Regions from separate parts of the Halobacillus sp. 12SKB genome, predicted to be linked through region 1. Evidence: riboswitches for the same ligand, from Rfam matches in the RefSeq annotation. Region 1 holds a riboswitch; each other region holds the start of a gene.

The links. A riboswitch is a leader RNA that binds a small molecule or an ion and turns the genes downstream of it on or off. The one in region 1 is predicted to bind S-adenosylmethionine.
Region 2: it holds a riboswitch for S-adenosylmethionine, as region 1 does, so the genes downstream of both, ACQ4XT_RS14470 (homocysteine S-methyltransferase family protein) here and ACQ4XT_RS01555 (Na+/H+ antiporter NhaC family protein) in region 1, are expected to answer to the same signal.
Region 3: it holds a riboswitch for S-adenosylmethionine, as region 1 does, so the genes downstream of both, ACQ4XT_RS14350 (methionine ABC transporter ATP-binding protein) here and ACQ4XT_RS01555 (Na+/H+ antiporter NhaC family protein) in region 1, are expected to answer to the same signal.
Region 4: it holds a riboswitch for S-adenosylmethionine, as region 1 does, so the genes downstream of both, metK (methionine adenosyltransferase) here and ACQ4XT_RS01555 (Na+/H+ antiporter NhaC family protein) in region 1, are expected to answer to the same signal.

The regions. Positions count from the first base shown of each region.
Region 1 covers NZ_JBRFWR010000001.1:303,502-308,210, reverse strand. Annotated here, with positions in the region: gene ACQ4XT_RS01560 (ABC transporter substrate-binding protein) at 1-1,072, shown strand, start outside; SAM riboswitch class I at 1,143-1,250, shown strand; gene ACQ4XT_RS01555 (Na+/H+ antiporter NhaC family protein) at 1,388-2,707, shown strand; gene ACQ4XT_RS01550 (glycoside hydrolase family 3 protein) at 3,039-4,709, shown strand, end outside.
Region 2 covers NZ_JBRFWR010000001.1:2,911,187-2,915,895, forward strand. Annotated here, with positions in the region: gene ACQ4XT_RS14460 (hypothetical protein) at 453-719, shown strand; gene ACQ4XT_RS14465 (DUF4257 domain-containing protein) at 953-1,282, shown strand; gene ACQ4XT_RS14470 (homocysteine S-methyltransferase family protein) at 1,649-2,698, opposite strand; SAM riboswitch class I at 2,881-2,985, opposite strand; gene ACQ4XT_RS14475 (GNAT family N-acetyltransferase) at 3,482-3,964, shown strand; gene ACQ4XT_RS14480 (S66 peptidase family protein) at 4,005-4,709, shown strand, end outside.
Region 3 covers NZ_JBRFWR010000001.1:2,891,515-2,896,223, reverse strand. Annotated here, with positions in the region: gene ACQ4XT_RS14365 (3-ketoacyl-ACP reductase) at 1-145, shown strand, start outside; gene ACQ4XT_RS14360 (MetQ/NlpA family ABC transporter substrate-binding protein) at 273-1,097, opposite strand; gene ACQ4XT_RS14355 (methionine ABC transporter permease) at 1,120-1,782, opposite strand; gene ACQ4XT_RS14350 (methionine ABC transporter ATP-binding protein) at 1,742-2,785, opposite strand; SAM riboswitch class I at 2,873-2,978, opposite strand; gene ACQ4XT_RS14345 (iron-containing alcohol dehydrogenase family protein) at 3,123-4,193, shown strand; gene ACQ4XT_RS14340 (FAD-binding oxidoreductase/lyase) at 4,198-4,709, opposite strand, start outside.
Region 4 covers NZ_JBRFWR010000001.1:2,138,155-2,142,863, reverse strand. Annotated here, with positions in the region: gene tbcS (tetraprenyl-beta-curcumene synthase) at 1-259, opposite strand, end outside; gene ACQ4XT_RS10325 (alpha/beta hydrolase) at 280-1,056, opposite strand; gene ACQ4XT_RS10320 (gamma carbonic anhydrase) at 1,116-1,631, shown strand; gene metK (methionine adenosyltransferase) at 1,697-2,893, opposite strand; SAM riboswitch class I at 3,175-3,285, opposite strand; gene pckA (phosphoenolpyruvate carboxykinase (ATP)) at 4,122-4,709, shown strand, end outside.

The DNA of each region.
Region 1 (4,709 bases):
GAGAAAAGTATGTCATCTATTTTCTTTTTTGTTTATCATTTTCATATTGTTCGGCTGTGGCTCCGGGGATAGTGGGGAGGGTACGGGCAACGGTGAAATCATCGACGGTGATTTTGCTCCATTGGATAAGGAGGCGACGGTGGTCATAGCCGAAGACGGGGCTGCATCGGGAGCCGGCTTTTATATCGCCGAGGAAAAGGGATATTTTGATGATTACAATATCGATATAAAGTTCACGACGTTTGCGAATAGTGACGACATGCTTCCAGCGCTGGCAGCGGGTGAAGTGGATATTGCCGGGGGCGTTTCCACAGCTTCCTTTTTCAATGCCATCGCCCAGGGCATAGACGTAAAGATCATCGCTGATAAAGGGCACTATTTTGATGGCAGCTCGTATTTCAGCTTTGTAATCCGTGAAGATCTGCAGGATGAAATCAAAGAGTACAGCGACTTGAAAGGAAAGCGGATTGCGGTTTCATCAAGGAATGCCGTGGATGATTATATCTTCCAGCGGATGCTCGAGCACGCGGGTCTAACCGAATCCGACGTAGAATTCGTCCTCATGTCTGACTTTGGAAACATGCTTGCAGCTATGGGCAACAAGTCGATTGATGCCGCTCTTCAAATCGAGCCATTGATCACTCAAGGGGAAGCACAGAACCTGCACGTTCGTTTCGGTGACGCCACAGATTTCGCTCCGGATGCACAGATTGCCATGGTGCTTGGATCGCCTGATTTCATCGAAAAAGAAACCGACGTGTCTGTGCGCTTTATGGCTGCCTATTTGAAGGGTGTGCGTGATTACAATGATGCATTCCTTCACGATGAAGGTCTGGATGAAGTGATTGATATCATGACGAAACACACAGCGCTGAAGGACGCAGAAGTTTGGAAGAAAGTCGGTGTGACGGGGCTTGATCCGAACGGGGAAATGTTTATTGACGATATTAAGAAACAGTTCGAGATGTATGACGCAAACGGCGCCATCCGTGGAGATATTGACTTCAATGATGCAATCGACACCTCTCTTTCGGAAGAAGCGATGGAAGTGATCGGGCGTTACGATCGATAACATTTTTTCTGAAAAAAGCTTGTCTTCGTATGGTTTTTATTGTAAAGTTACCATTAACTCAATTGAATATTTCTTATCAAGAGAAGCAGAGGAACTGGTCCTGTGAAGCTTCAGCAACCACCAACATCGGTTGGCCGGTGCTAATTCCAGCAAGTGATGATCGCTTGAGAGATAAGAAGGAATGAACGGATACGATTCAAGAGCCTTCTTATGTGAGAAGGCTCTTTTTTAATGGTCGCCTTCTTTTGGATCAGGGACTTTTCTCAGGATAAAACCAACTATTCTGATGAGTTATATAATAAAGGAGGTCAAATCATGACAAAACCATTGAGCAACGCTTTCGCACTCATTCCATTTGCGATCTTTATTTTACTATTTATCGGATCGGGTATTGTGATAGGTGATTTTTATAAAATGCCAGTTCTTGTCGCCCTGTTCGCTGCGATTCTCTTCGCCTTAGCCATGAACCGCAAAACAGATTTTCAAACGAAAATATCCCAATTGACGAAAGGGGGAGGGCACCCCAATATCATCTTAATGGTTATTATTTTCCTGCTTGCGGGTGCTTTCGCTGCTGTAGCGTCTGGAATGGGCGCTGTTGAATCGACGGTCAATCTCGGCTTAACCTACCTGCCTGGCGGCTGGATGGTCGTCGGATTGTTTGTCATCGGCTGCTTTATCTCGATATCCATGGGGACGTCCACAGGTACGGTTGTTGCCCTTGCACCGATTGGAGTAGGCGTAGCCGAGCAGACAGACATCGGTCTTGCCTTAGTCATGGGAGCGATTGTCAGTGGTGCGATGTTCGGGGACAACCTTTCTGTCATATCGGATACAACCATTGCCGCTGTACGTACTCAGGGTACGGAAATGAAAGAGAAATTCAAAGCAAATTTCTTTATTGTTCTACCTGCAGCCATCATCACGGCCGTTATTTTTGGTGTGATGACGGCGGATGCATCGGCCAGCCTGAATGAGAACTACACGTACAACACTTTGGAAATTTCACCTTACTTAGGTGTACTAGGATTTGCTATTGCTGGAGTAAACGTCATCTATGTATTGATCGGAGGCATTATTTTTGCCGGCGGAGTCGGACTTCTGCTTGGTAAGTTTTCCGGCATGGAATTCATCACCTTCGTTGGTGATGGCTTTTCGAACATGCAGACGCTTGCGATGATCGCGATCTTGCTGGGGGGTCTTGTGGAATTGATCCGGGCGAATGGAGGCATCGAATTTTTGTTGCAGGCCGTGAGCAGAAAAGTGAACTCCAATCGTGGTGGGGAGCTCGGCATTGCAGGGATTGTGACCGCCATCAACTTTTCTACAGCGAACAATACAATCTCCATCATTACAGCAGGCCCACTGGCCAAACAAATTTCTGATCAATATGGGATTGAAGGACGACGTTCTGCGAGTATTCTCGACATCTTTGCCAGTTCCGTGCAGGGAATCATTCCTTATGGCGGGCAGATTCTTGCTGTTGCGGGTGTGGCGAGTATATCTCCTGTCGCGATTGTTCCGTTTTGCATTTATCCCATACTCACAGCTGGAGCCGGTCTTTTAGCGATCGCTTTCCGTTATCCGAAGTTCACAGTTGAAAAAAGAAAAGCGGTGTTTAAGAGCGCTTCTTAAGAGGGGAAGGCACCTGATTCAGGTGCCTTTTCATGTGTATTTTTTTTACACTAAAATTTTTAAAAACTGATATATTATTTTAAAATGAGTCTATTGAAATAGTAGGAAAGCTTTGGGAAATGGAGGTGAATAGAATGATTAGGGCCTTAAGTGGTATAGACGACTATATCTATATCCGTTACGCTTTTATTACAAAATGTAAACGTTTGCAAAAATATTTCTCCTGGACCGACATTATGAAGGGCTTTGTTTTTCGAAAATGTTTTGCAAAAGGGTCTTTTTGGATAGGAAGGAACCTTTTACAAATAGATAAATCAAGGAGGAATGGCGAATGAGATTGGCGGGCAAATGGATGTTGATCTTCACACTGACCATTGGCATGATGCTGCCATCATGGTTAATGGGTACAAAGGTGGAGGCGGATGAAGGTAACGGATTATCGGATTTAATTATCTTTGAGAATGTACCACAGGCAGATGTAGCGATGGAAGGGAATGAGTTTACTCTTTCCGCACTGAATGTGTATGAAGATGGACATTTCACTAAAGTGAGTGAAGGACTCGTTTGGAAATCGAAGAATTCAAACGTTGCTACTGTCGAAGATGACGGTACGGTCACATTTACAGGAAAACCTGGACGAGCATGGGTGACGGTATCGAACGGTGATTTTAAAGATCGGATTGCCCTTGATTTTAAACCGGACCACTTCAAAAAAGGAAAGCCGGAATTTAAACCGACCATCAAAAAGCAGGATGGTGATCGTTACGACCTCGTCCAACATGCTCTTTCCAATATGACAATGGAGGAAAAAATCGGTCAGATGCTCATGCCTGATTTTAGGAAATGGGAAGGCGAAAATGTGACGGAAATGCTTCCTGAAATTGAAGAGATGGTACAGAAATATCATCTTGGCGGAGTCATTTTATTCCGGGAAAACGTTGTAACAACAGAACAAACAGCGAAGCTTGTTTCTGAGTATCAAGCAGCCTCCGAAAAATACGGCCTTCTTATGACCATTGACCAGGAAGGCGGGATTGTGACACGTCTTCAATCGGGGACGGACATGCCTGGAAACATGGCCTTAGGTGCCACGCGTTCGGAAGAAATCGCTGAAGACGTAGGATCTGTGATCGGGGCTGAACTATCCTCTCTTGGGATCAACATGAACTTTGCCCCTGTCATGGATGTGAACAATAATCCTGACAACCCTGTCATCGGCGTTCGTTCTTTCGGAGAAGATCCGGAACTTGTCGGAAACATGGGTGTGGCGTATACGAAAGGGCTGCAGCAACATGGGGTTGCGGCAACGGCAAAACACTTCCCGGGGCATGGGGATACGGCGACAGACTCCCACCTTGGACTACCTGAAGTCCCATATGAGCTGGAGCGTCTGAAGGAAGTTGAACTGTATCCTTTCCAGAAGGCGATGGATGCAGGTATTGATGCGGTTATGACCGCCCATATTACGTTTCCGAAAATCGATGATACGAAAGTGATTTCTCAGAAGGATGGGTCTGAAATTGCCCTTCCAGCCACTCTTTCTGAAAAAGTACTGACAGGATTGATGCGTGATGAGATGAGTTATGAAGGAGTCGTCGTTACGGACGCTTTGAATATGAAAGCCATCGCCGACCACTTTGGACCTGTCGATGCCGTTATTCGTGCAATCAATGCTGGAACAGACATTGCGCTCATGCCTGTAGGTCTCGAAGAAGTTGCTACAGGTGTCTATGAAGCTGTAGAATCTGGGGAAATTCCAATGGCTACGGTTGAAGACTCTGTCGAACGGATCCTTACATTGAAATTGAACCGCGGCATCATTAAAGAAGAAACACCACAACCGCTTGATGAGAAAATCACAGAAGCGGAAGAAGTCGTCGGATCAGAAGCACATAAAGCTGTGGAAAAAGAAGCGGCTGAACGTTCCATTACACTTGTGAAAAATGAGGGGGTCCTTCCTTTAGAAGCCTCAGGTGATGAAGAGGTTGTGGTTATAGGTAAC
Region 2 (4,709 bases), 2.6 Mb from region 1:
AACATGATACTGTTTGACAGTCCAAATCATATGATTTGGGCTGTCTGTTTTTTTATTTATTAGCTTATCTTACTTGTAATATCATACAATAATGTATTCCAAACCATAGGTGCAATGATTCATAGACTCTATTTACTTTTAATAAAAGTAAATAGAGTCTAATCCTGGACAATCCAGAGGTAATACGATGAAAACAGTGTAACCATAGATCAACGCTTAATCTCCTTATTATTCGAGGTATCACCCACTCGACCGATTATCCACTTCTTTCATTTAATGAAAAAAGATTTGTATAAATGATGAGGGACTAACTATATCCGTTAGAAAATCTTGTATAATGGGTATGAAGTATAAATCGGTGTACAAGACAAAATCCATTTCGTTTTTGAAGAGAATCTGTTTTTTTAGTGTTATGCGCCCGTTCAGTAACAATAAAGAGGAGGTGCCGGTGATTGAATATGATGAATGAAAAAGAGACCTATGACGATCTAATGAATGCCTTTAAAAATGCACAATCGATAGAGGAAACCCGTTTTTATTTTGTAGAAATCCAACAGTACTTAGATAATCTTCAATCAACCAACGAGCTGTCCATAACGAAGCGCCAATTGGAAGAGTACCAACGGTTGAGAAAGGAATTGGTTGACTCTACGTCGAAGAAGGAAGTCAGGTATTATGAAGATCAGATCCATGAATGGTTAAATAAAATACATCTCTAGACTGGTATAAGTTGTTATTGCAGACATTATTTTGCAAAATAGTATTTATTTTCTGATAATAATAGTGTACACTATTACTACGGTGTTCATTATAGTGGGATACCTGTATTTAAAAAAATAACGGACTTAAACGGAGCGGCGAGCTTGGTTGAGGATTTAGTGCATAGTAGCGTATGTTTCTAAGTTTCTTTCTACCAACTGCCGCTCTTTTTAGTCTAGGGGGAAAATTTCTTATGAATACGATACTTATTGCTGGGTGTATCGGGGGGATGACAGGCATTGTCTCTCATTTAATGAGAAATGGAAAGGTGCTGATCTTCCCTAAAAAAAGAAAACGGCCCAAGGGAATTTATTTAGGGTTCCTGGCAGATTTCCTTATCGGGGCGGCAGCTTCAGTTTTCGCCGTTACTTATATTATCCCTGAGCCTGAGGTATTAAGGTCGCTGATTGGCATTTCTATATTAGCGGGGATGACAGCGGAAAATGTATTATTAAAAAGAGAATTGAATGTGGAAAAAGCGAAAGTAGAAGGATTGGATCGGATCAATCAAAGATTAAAATAGATATTTTCTAATCCAATCCTTATTTTTTCTTCAGAGTTGATCTCCTCTGGAATCCTCCTTTTCTACCATTCCTACAAAAATGCCCCCGCTTTTATCCCATCATTACGTTAACAGTCAGGTAAGGTCATTTTTTTGTTATGCCTTGATCCAGCTCTTTCTGACTACTGAAACCGTTACTAAAACCAGTACGTGTCATGAACTGCACTATAGGAAGACTGAAAGCTCCTGTAATGGAAGGGAATTGCAGTCTAGTACATAGCCTCAGATAGAAAGCGGAATGCTGGATGACCCTTTGTTCCGCGTAAAGTAATGCAAATAGGTGAAACTTAAAAAAACGCCTGTCCGTATTTCGGACAGGCGTTTGACTCACGCTTTAGTCTTATAAGAGGTGATGTGATCCTGCAGCGTGTCGTCATTGCCGAACAGGAAGTGTTTTTCCATATCCGGGGAATACCTGGAGTTTACAGCTGTACGGCCGACGGATTCTGCTACTTCACGAAGCATGGCAGGAGAAGCTCCACAGCAGAGTCCCAGGTAGTTCACACCAATGCTGTGCGCTTCTTTGGCCCATTCCGCAAGTTCATACCTGTTCGTGTAGAGCGGGTCCAGGGACGTTGGGAACGTGGTTTCCGTTGGAAGTGTACAGGCACAGCCCCCGTCCGGCAGGTTGAAGAAGGTCGGGTGTTCTTCCGTCGTGCGGTAAGGGATGGGAAGGGCACCTACATAACCGTCCACTGTTTGACGGATCTTTTCTACATATGGCTGCATTGTCGCTGGGCCGCGGAAGCAGTTCATACCGACGACAAGCGCGCCTTTTTCTTCTAATAAGCGGCAGGCTTCTTCCACTTCATAGCCATCCCGGAGAATATTTTCCCCCATCAGACCGAATGTGATCACGGCAGGCAAATCTTGTTTTTGAATTTCCTCGAGAGCAATCAGCGCTTCTTCGTAATAATAGAAGGTCTCGCCATTCACAAAATCCACGCCTTCTTCCTTACACCAGCCGATCATCTCCCCAAACATGCTTCTTGTTTTTTCAACAGCTTCAGGATCATCAGGGTTGAACAAGTTCGTGTTGGAAATGTTCCCGGCAACAAGGGCTTCTTCCTCCGGGTGCTCCTGAGCTACTTCTTTGGCCAGGCGGATGGCCTGACGGTTAAGCGGCTCTAATAGGTCCTCTTTGCCGATGATTCTCATTTTCTCTCGGTGGCCGTTATAGGTGAAGGCCAAGACGACGTCCGAGCCTGCGAGCATAAAGTCACGGTACGTCTGTTTCAATGCCTGTGGGTTATCAAGGGCTACTTCAGGTACAAAGGAGCCGGCCTGTAAATAGCCGCGGCGCTCCAGTTCGAATAAGTATCCTTCTCCACAAATGACGGGTCCATCCTGTAATCTCTGTTCTAATGATCGTTTCATTTCATTCCACAACCTTTCCATTTTGTATGAGTCTTTTATTAGAAAGCTAGCCCCTTCTGACAGGGACACGCTGACTTTCTGCCTTGCATGAGCTGACATTGGTTCAACTCTGTTCAGAAATCATTTTCTTCAAAAAAATAAAGGACCTCCTTGGATAAGGGGTCCTTTGTGTATAAAGAGTCTCCTTATCTTCAAGGTAGAACAACTACCTTCTGGATTTAGCACCGTGCCAATGGCTGGTTGCTGAGGTATCAAAGGGCCAGTCCCTACACCTCTCTGGATAAGTTTCATAATTATGTAGTTTTAGGAAAAGCAGTTGGACACGTCGTAAAGCGTATCCTCAAATCAAAAGTGGAGTTTATCATTTCGCTTGCGATTTACAATACAGGAAAATGAAAGAAGAATCAATGGAATTTTCAGAAAAAGTTTCGGGATTCTGTTTAAAAGTACCTGAGCTCTTTCCACAAAAAAAGAAACTTATGGTAATCTTGGTTTGAAGACTTAAACAGGTCCTACCTTTTATGAGCCCGCAATTGAACGAAAGAACCGTTCCCTTACCTATGGTTTAATCCCTCAACCATACCAGTCAAGCTTAAGAGATTGATGAATGGCATGAGAGAAATATACTGAAGTATAAAAGCGCTTGTTTCATTACCAACCTTGTCATGCCTGGATACCAGTGATGATGGCACGAACGTTCCTTTTTTTATCAAAAAATCGGCGGACTAATAAAAATATCTAAGTTGAATAAGTAGGGCAAGTAAGTGACTAGGGGGAGAGAAAATGGATCTATCTATTCGAAGAGCCGAGGAGAGCGATTATGAGTCATTGCTGCCTCTATTTAGGCAGGTTCATGAATTCCACGTTCGTGTAAGACCGGATTTGTACAAAGAGAATGCAACTCCAGTCGAGAGAGAGTTCTTTGAAAGCCAGGTGATGGATAACAAACAGCACATGTTTGTGGCTATCTTAAGCAATGAGATCGTGGGAGTTGTAGTGACTAAGGAAGAGGAAACACCTGAGAATTCTTTTGTCAAAGCGAGAAAGGTTTTATCTATCCATAGTTTATGCGTTTCTGAAATGCATAGAAACAAGGGGATTGGAAAAAAACTAGTTGCCCACGTTTTTGATTTCGGACGTAGCCTCAAGGTCGATCGTGTTGAACTGGGAGTATCTGAGGAAAATACTGCTGCCATAGAATTTTATCGGTCTATGGGGATGACAACAAAGAGTAGAAAAATGGAGATGAAATTCAACTTAGCTTAATCGTTGTTCCATTTCCATTAACCAGAAAGTGAGGGATATTATGATTAACCCCCGTGCTTTACAAGAGGGGGATCGGGTAGCAGTGATTGCACCGGCGGGACCTCCGGATCGGGAGCAATTAAGCCAGGGGATACGTGTGTTGGAAAAAATGGATCTTGAAGTCATCATTGGACGCCATGTGTTCCAAACCGATGAAGAGCATGCAACGGTCGATCAAAAGCGACTTGCTGATTTACATGAGGCCTTTAACGACCCTGCAATCCGCGGAATTTTTTGCACCAATGGAGGGTTCGGCACAGCGAAGCTTGCACCTATGATTGATTACGAAAAGATAAAAAGTAACCCTAAAATATTCTGGGGATACAGTGATTTAACGTACCTGCTTCATGCTATTTACAATTTCAGTGGTCTGGTGACTTTCCACGGGCCTATGGTGGCCTCTGATCTTAATGATGAACAGCGAACAAAAGAGACAGTATCATCGTTTTCATCTCTGTTTACAGGCGAGATGATGACCTATGATTCTAACCGATCAACTCTCAACACGCTCGCCCATGGTACGGGAGAGGGACGTTTAGTGGGAGGGAATTTAACACTCCTCACCAACGGTTTGGGCACGCCTTACCAAGTGGACACAGCTGGCGCCATCTTACTACTTGAGGAAGTTGCAGAACCACCGTTTCTTATCGATTTGAAGCTTACTCATCTTAAACAAGCGGGTGTCTTCAATGACGTTCAAGGTGTC
Region 3 (4,709 bases), 2.6 Mb from region 1:
TGCTTTAGGGGAAGATATGGAAGGACAGGATAAAGAGAAGTACATGCAGCCGGAGGACCTTGCTGAATACATGGTTTCTCAATTGAAATTACATCCTCGTATCTTCATTAAGCAGTCGCTTCAATGGGCGACCAATCCTTTCTAAATACATCGACTACACCTGGGAGCATCAACCAACCTAAAATAATAGAATCAGGAAACCGCCTGGATGTTAACAACCAGGCGGTTTCCTTTTTAAAAAAAGGCTGACGCATCCACGTCAGCCTTTCCTTCTACTCTTTCATCCATTGTGGTTTTCCAAAGCCTTTGAATTCTTCATCGATGATTTTTTCAAACTCCTCTGACTCCACAACTTCTTTAATATCTTTTACAAACTGTGCATCAAGATCTTCCGTATTGACAGCTACACGGTTACGGTAGTCATCCGGCATATCTTCAAGCGCTAAGGCATTCAAGAGGTCCATTCCAGCAGCTAAGGCGTAGTTTCCTGGAACCATGGATAAATCTTCGCTATCAACAAGTCGCGGCAGTTGACCAGCTTCCACTTCGACAAACTGGATATCTTTCTTATTCTTCGTAATATCGTTCAATGATGCACGCAATGGATCGACACTGTCGTCAACCTCAACCAGACCTTCATCCTCAAGAACAATCAAAGCACGAGCCAGGTTGGTTGGGTCGTTCGGTACTCCCATCGTGCTACCTTCTTCAATACTTTCGATATCCTCGTATGTATTGGAGTAAATCCCCATCGGCGCTGTCGGTACGATGATGACCTCAGATAGATCGAGATTGTTTTCCTTGGCGAAAGACTCTAAGTAGATTTTATGCTGAAAAAGGTTGGCATCCAAATCGCCGTTTGCCAGGGCTTTGTTTGGTTGAACATAGTCCGTGAATTCTTTGTTCGTCACTTCGTATCCCTTTTCCTCTAATAGGGGAGCGATCGCTTTCGTGACCATATCGCTGTAGGGTCCGGCAGTAGCTCCAAATCGGATCGTGTCTTTTCCGGAAGCGTCTGCACTCTCTTCTTCCTCCCCGCACGCAGCGAGAAATGTAATCGATAGTAAAGTAACACATAATAGAATGATTTTTTTCATGATGGTTCCTCCTAAATTTGCTTCAATTTTTCTTCACAGTTTTTGCAATGTAATCGCCTGTGTACTGCACGATTTGGACAAGGACAATAAGCAGGATGACGGTCGTGAACATGACAAAGTTATCGTAGCGATAGTAACCATAACGAATCGCCAGGTCTCCGATTCCACCACCCCCGATGGCACCCGCCATGGCTGAGTATCCAATCAAACTGATCGCTGTAATGGTCAATCCGCTGATCAGTCCCGGTTTGATTTCCGGGAAAATGATATCCTTGATGATTAACCATGGAGAAGCCCCGCAGGCGATGGCCGCTTCGATCACCCCTTTATCAATATCACGCGCCGATGATTCGACAATCCTCGCGTAAAAAGGGATCGCAGCTACAGAGAGGGCTACGGAAGCCGCTACCGGACCTGTGGTTGATCCGATTAAAAAGTTTGTAAAAGGAAACAGGAAGACAAGTAAAATGATGAACGGAACCGAACGAATCAGGTTCACCACAACGCCCACAATGCTTTTGACGAGTCGATTCTCAAGGAACAGATCACGGTCCGTCACAAATAAGAGCAGCCCGAGCGGAAGACCTGCAATTAAAGCGACGACAAGACCGATGCCCACCATGATCAGTGTTTCCAGGAATGATTTATTCAGCTCTGGCCAGAGATTGATCAGCTGTTCGATCATCTTGCAGCACCTCCACTTCTCCAAGCTTATCTTTCAATTCTTGTATGGCCTGTTTGACGACCTTTTGTTCTCCGGTCAATTCCATCACAAAGGTACCAAGAGCCTGGTCCTGGATGTAATCGATCTTCCCGTGGAGTATGTTAGCCCGTACGTTATACCCTTGTAAGAGGTCTGACACAATAGAATCGTTGGCCGAGTCCCCTTTAAACGTCATATGTACGATGGTTCCTTTCCGCTCTGATAAGACCTTTTCCGGGATCCGGAAGTCGATCACCGTTTGGATGAAGCGTTTCGTCAGTTCGTTTTCAGGCGCAGCGAAGATCTCGTATGTAGACCCCTGTTCCACGATTTTTCCGTCTTCCATAACGGCACAGCGATCACAGATTTCCTTGACGACCTCCATCTCATGGGTGATCAGAACGATCGTTAGGCCGAGTTCACGATTGATCTTTTTCAACAGGTTCAAAATTGATTGCGTCGTATTCGGATCAAGCGCTGAGGTGGCTTCATCACACAAAAGCACCTTAGGGTCATTGGCAAGCGCTCTCGCAATGCTCACTCTCTGCTTCTGTCCCCCACTCAACTGGGCCGGATACTGATCGGCTTTATCTGAGAGACCGACAAGCTCCAGCAATTCCTGTGCCCTTCTTTTTCTTTCCTGACGGTTGACGCCTGAAGCTTTCAGTGCAAAAGCCACATTTTCTAAAACGGTTTTCGCCATCGCGAGGTGAAAACCTTGAAAGATCATGCCAATCGATTGCCTCGCCTTTCTTAGTTCCTTGGCATTCAAGGTCATGAGATCGATTCCATCCACCATGACCTTCCCTTCTGTCGGGCGTTCCAGAATGTTCATGCATCGCAGCAGGGTGCTTTTCCCAGCCCCGCTGTACCCGACGACTCCAAAAATCTCACCTTTCTTGATGTCCAAGGAGACGTCATCGACTCCGATTACGGTTTTTCCCTTGGATTGATAGACTTTGCTCAGTTGTTCCAATGAAATCATCGGCTTCCCCCCTCATTCACAATTTCAAGTCCTACAAAAAAACTCCCGCCCTTTACGGGAGAGAGTTTCGCATGAAAGACTGCCAAACTCTTATCTCCCAGAATAAAAATATTCTGCAGGAATTAGCACCACTCCATTTGGAAGGTTGCTGTGATATCTACGGGCCTTCTCCCTCAATCACTCTCGATAAGAATTTCGTTTATGTTTTAACACTTTAACGCATGTGATAGGGTTTGTAAATAATTTTCTCAATTTTTTAAATTATATTTTTTCAACATTGACATTCGATTTTCAGGTATGGATAATAATGGGCATATCTTAGAGGGGGGAATGTTCAATGGAACCGATCCAAGTCCAGGGAGCGCCGACCTATTACCGGTGCGAACCAGGCGTGTTGAAACAAGTGCCTGAACTCGCGAAGGGTGAAAAGTTCAAGCATGGCACCATCATCCACGGCAGTGATTCGTGGAACATGGCCGAACCTTATATGCCTGAATTTCCATTCGCAGTCGAAACAATCCGGTATGAGGGGGAATGCACACATCAAGAAGTAGAAAGAATCGGGGAGAACATCACATCCACTGATGTCCTGATCGGTGTTGGAGGCGGGAAAATCCTTGACCTCGCGAAAGCATGCGGGGATCACCTGGATCTCCCTGTTATTCTGATTCCCACCTTGGTATCCAACTGTGCCGCTTGGACGCCATTGAGTGTTTTTTATGATGAGGATGGGAATTTCCATGAATATACCATTTTCAAAAGAAGTACATACATGGTTTTCATAGATCCGGATATGCTCGCTCACTCTCCAGTCAAATATCTCCGTGCGGGAATTGGGGATACGATTGCCAAATGGTATGAAGCAGATGTTTTGACAAAACATTTAAAAGAAAAACCCCTCCCCTTGGAAATTGCCCTTCACGCAGCAAAATTGTGTAGAGACATTCTATTTCAGGAAGGAAAAGATGCCGTACTTGCCAATGAAAAAGCTCAATGCACGACCGCTTTTACCCGTGTCGCTGAAACGATCATCATGGCTGGAGGTATGGTCGGGGGGTACGGGGATGGATACGGCCGGATCTCCGGTGCGCACTCCATCCACAATGGACTGACGAAAGTGCCGGGGACACATGCGTTTCTGCATGGAGAAAAAGTAGCTTACGGCATCCTCGTCCAGCTGGCTCTTGAAGGGGAAACAGAACAAATCCAGCAGCTGATCCCTTTTTACAAATCCATGCGTCTGCCTCTCTCACTCAAGGATCTAGATGCAGATTCTTTGGATGATATTGATACCATCTCCTACTATTCCACACGTCCAAGTGAATCGATTCACCTCATGGGTCTTCAAACGGAAGCAAGAGTGAAAGAAGCGATCCTGACCGTAGAGAAAAGCTTAGCCTCAAGGTAAAAGGCTAAGCTTTCATACAACGGGCCAAGTAAATGCCGCTCGCCGCCGCCTGTGACAACGAGTGCGTCTCCCCCGAGCAGTCCCCGATCAAGTACAGCCCTGGCAGCTCTGTTTCAAAGTGCTCATCCGTATAAATCTTCGCTTCATAAAACTTGCTGTCCAGCCCATAAAGGATGGTGTCACGATCGATTTTCTCCCCAAGCAGCCCTTCCAACGCTTCGAAAAACTCCAGCAGCGCTTCTAGATAAAGAGGCGGAACTTCTTTTTGGAGATCTCCAGCTTCTGCCTCCAAAGAGGGATGGATCACACCTGAAGAAAGGTGATCCGACGGTTTTCCTTCCAATAGATCTCCCAACTTTTGCGCCACAATCCTTCCTTTCCCCTGATTGATGCCTCCAATGACACGCTGAGCTTCCGTCATGGCTCTGATTTGATCTTTGAAGTACCGCGGCACGAAAAGAGTGAAATTCAAATTCTGACTCGGTTCCTCCTCGTTCTGGTTCTGACCATCTGCCA
Region 4 (4,709 bases), 1.8 Mb from region 1:
CACTGATGGTTTGATAAGCAACGATGAATCGAATGGCCTGTTTATCATTACCGCTGGAAAGAACAGAGTAAATCGATCCCCCTTCACAGTGAAACGTCTTTTCATCAATACTCGCCAAAGCTTGACTTCTAAGTTCTTCGTCAGGAATCGATTTCGCCCTTTCAATCCAGTAAGACAATTCATCATGAACAGCAGGAAAAATATTTCGATAAACTCTGTACATCAAAAACATGGCGTTACCCGGGACTGCACTTCTCAAAAGAAGCCCTCCTTACCGATTTACTTTAGATGATCCTCTAAAAAAGATAGCGTATGTTGATAGACATCTTCCCATTCCGGCTCGTTATAAATTTCATGATAAAGCCCCGGCCACTGTTTGTACCTTTTTTCTTTTACCTGAACCCGGTCAAACCATTCGGCCGTCTTCTCAATTCTTACCATATAATCCTCTTCAGCCTGCATGAGTAACAATGGAAGATCAGGAAAGCGTTGAATATCAGAGAACGCTTCCCTTGTCGCTTTTTGAAATTCACGATACCAGCGAACAGAAACTTTATCAATAATCAAAGGATCTTGTTGAAACTCTACAATTTTGTCCTTATTTCGTGTGATATATTCGGGATCTTGCGGAGCCTTGATTCTTAAAGATGGAATAAAAGTGTTTAAAATATAAGACACGACTTCCAAAGGGAGGCTTGCTTTTTTCAGAAGACCTAGTGCAGGAGAAGAAAGAATAACACCATCCACCTTTGGTTGAGCAGTCTCCATCGTACGTACAACTGCAAGGCCTCCCATACTATGCCCCATTAAAAATACTTTCTTATTGGGGTCCGCGTGTTGAATCCAGTTCATAATGGTATGGATATAATCCTGAAAAGAACGGATATGGCCACTCTTCCCTGGAGAACGCCCCTGACCTGGCAGGTCCCCATAAATAACGGAATACCCATCCTTTTGAAGTTGGTCGACCAGTTCATGATACCGACCTGAATGTTCAAAGGCCCCATGAACGAGCACTACCGTTGCACGATCATTGACTGATTCTACTTTCTTCACAGCATCTCCCTCTTTTCTTCTGCTATACTATCAATAGTATTAGTATAAGGGGGTTTTTCATGATTTGCGAATATAAAGGAAAGGTACCTGACATACATCCGAGTGCCTATGTTGCAGAAGATGCTGTGATCACAGGGGATGTAACCATCCAGGAAAATGCCAGCGTTTGGTTCAAGACTGTGATCAGAGGAGATGTAGCTCCCGTACATATTGGCAAGAACACCAACATTCAAGATTTAAGCCTTTTACATCAAAGCCCAGACAAACCATTAATCATTGAGGACGGAGTAACCGTCGGCCACCAAGTCACTTTACATTCCGCCCATATAAAAGAAAACGCGCTGATCGGCATGGGATCTCTTATTCTTGATGGCGCTGTTATTGGTGAACAAGCTTTCATCGGCGCCGGGAGTCTTGTTCCCCCCGGGAAAGTCATTCCACCAAACACTCTCGCTTTCGGCCGGCCGGCCAAAGTCATAAGAGACCTAAATGAAGAAGACATAAAAGAACTGAACAGGATCAGAAAGAGTTATGTGGAAAAAGGGCAATATTATAAGGAACTACGAGAATCATAAGGCAACAAATCAAACACTTGAACGAAAAAACCGTTCCAAACAAAAGTTTGGAACGGTTTTTTTAATTATTGACAGCGCGCCTTCAATTCTTCTGCTTTATCTGTACGCTCCCAAGGGAACTCCACATCCGTACGTCCGAAGTGACCGTAAGCAGCCGTTTGACGATAAATAGGACGACGCAGGTCCAACATCTTAATAATTCCTGCTGGACGAAGGTCGAATAGTTCACGGACAGCTTCCACCAGCTGCTCCTCAGAAACAGTACCTGTTCCATTCGTGTTAATGGCAATAGAAACAGGCTGCGCCACACCGATGGCATAAGCAAGCTGAACTTCAACAGAGTCCGCAAGTCCTGCAGCTACAATATTTTTCGCAACATAACGGGCAGCATAAGCAGCCGAACGGTCTACTTTCGTAGCATCTTTACCACTGAAGGCTCCCCCTCCATGACGAGCATAGCCACCATATGTGTCGACGATAATCTTTCTTCCGGTTAGCCCGGCGTCACCTTGTGGACCTCCAATGACGAAGCGTCCGGTCGGGTTAATAAAGTATTTCGTCTGTTCATCAATATATCCTTCAGGCACGATCGGCCCAATCACATGTTTCTTCAAATCTTCCTGGATCTGTTGCAGAGTCACTTCTTCAGCATGCTGGGTAGAAATAACGATTGTATCCACACGCACTGGCTGATCATTTTCGTCGTACTCCACCGTCACCTGTGTTTTCCCATCTGGACGAAGGTAATCAAGTGTACCATCATTTCTCACATCAGAAAGACGTTTCGATAGTTTATGAGCCAAGGAGATTGGAAGAGGCATCAATTCTTTGGTTTCATTATTAGCAAAACCAAACATCAACCCCTGGTCTCCTGCACCAATCGATTCGATTTCATCGTCACTCATTTTTCCTTCACGGGATTCAAGAGCAACGTCCACGCCTCCTGCAATATCAGGGGATTGCTCATCAATCGCAGTCAGAACAGCACATGTATCCGCATCAAACCCGTACTTCGCACGAGTATATCCGATATCTTTGATCGTCTGACGTACGATGGATGGAATATCCACGTAAGTATTTGTACTAATCTCACCAGAAACCAGTACAAGTCCCGTTGTCACTGTTGTCTCACATGCAACCCTCGCGTTAGGGTCGTTTTTTAAAATTTCATCTAATATCGCATCAGAAATCTGGTCACAAATTTTGTCCGGATGACCCTCCGTGACAGATTCTGATGTGAATAACCGGCGGTTTGCAGGCATTCTTAAAAACTCCTCCTTCTGTAAGTACAAAGTATTAGACGGAACTCTTTACCAGTATGTGCAGAAACTTTTATACGTTTCATATATGTTCATGTTGCCTCTTTTCACAACCAATGGAGCAATTACATAGGAATATCTACAGGTTATCCTGTTCGAATATTTCTTCATTAAAGGCTGAGTTTTAATGAGTGGATGAATCGATCTCATCCCTCTGTTTGAAAAAAAAGCCTTATAAAAAGAAAAAACCTTTCCTATTCGAGGAAAGGGGCTGCTTCCTTTCGCTCTTATCGTCCAAGGAGCATGTCCTCCTTGCTTCAGGTTAGCACCGTGTCATGTGCATGACGGTTGCTGGGTTTCAAAGGGCCTGTCCCTCCACCAACTCTGGATAAGAGAGTATCCGTTCTCCGTTATCGTATCGAAAACCTCATTTAATGTCAATTGAATTCCACCTCATTCTAACGTATTCGTATTTAGTAAACGTTTGAATGAAATTCACATATATTATTAGAAACTTTTTTCAAAGTAAAGAATATCTCACTCTTCCATATAATCTCCCTTTTCTTGAAGACTCAGTTTCGAGATGTTTGTGCAGTGGGTTGGGGCTGCGGGGGATGACTCGCTTTCCGCGGAAGCGCGGTGAGCCTCCTCGGACTGCGTCCTGTGGGGTCTCACCATGCACTTTTCTCCCGCAGGAGTCTCGCCATCCCCCTCCGCCCCTTTGCCATATAATTACCGGCTTTCATACACTTGGTAATTGGAGAGGAATAATCCCCTAAGTACGCTATCCTGCACGTGAAAAGCTTGTTATAGAGCGCTTTATGCATATAAAACCAGGGTAGTGGAAGGCAGTCTCCCCCGGTGTAGGGGTTCGTTACCCGCATACGAAGAATGGGTTGGCTGGGAAGCTGCGAGACTCCCGTGGGAGAAAGGAGATCGGCGAGATCCCGCAGGACGAAGTCCGAGGAAGCTCGGCACTCCCCCACAGGAAAGCGAGTAGCTTCCCAGCCAACCCAGGCGCTCACAAGGCAACGAACCCCCGAAACATCTCGAGTCTGAGTCTTTCACAATCCTTCCAGATTGTTGAACAAAAGAGCAGGTTTTCAGTTTGATAATTCAGAATAAATAAAATGTAAGCTTTTTCACGTATAGTATGGACTAAAGAAATCAATGTGTTATACTAATCTCACATTAGGTTGATCATAATAAATGCAAAGGCGGGTCGACACATATGAGTACCATTAATCAAATGTCTGAACTGAATCTTTTACTTGCCCAAGAACATGTCCACCACCAGCTATCTGTTCCACATTTAGTGGAAAAGATTTTATACCGTAATGAAGGTACCCTGACAGAAAAAGGGGCCATCCAGGCAACGACGGGTACTTATACTGGTAGATCTCCGAAAGATAAATTCATCGTTCAGGATGATATCACACAAGATAAAGTCCACTGGGGAGCTGTCAACCAGCCCATAGATGATCAAACGTTTGTAAAACTATATCATAAAGTATTGGATTATTTGAAAGAACGGAATGAACTTTTTGTCTTTAAGGGCTTTGCGGGGGCAGATGAAAAGCATCGTCTTCCTCTTCAGGTACTTACAGAGTTCGCCTGGCACAACTTATTCGCACAGCAAATGTTCATTCGTCCAGATGAACAGGAAATAGAAGATCATGAAGCGGAGTTTACTGTAATTTCTGCTCCAACCTTTAAAGCTGATCCTGAAGCTGATGGAACGAACTCAGAAGCATTCATCATGATCTCTTTTAAACACCGCATCGTTTTAATTGGTGGCACGGAATATGCCGGAGAAATC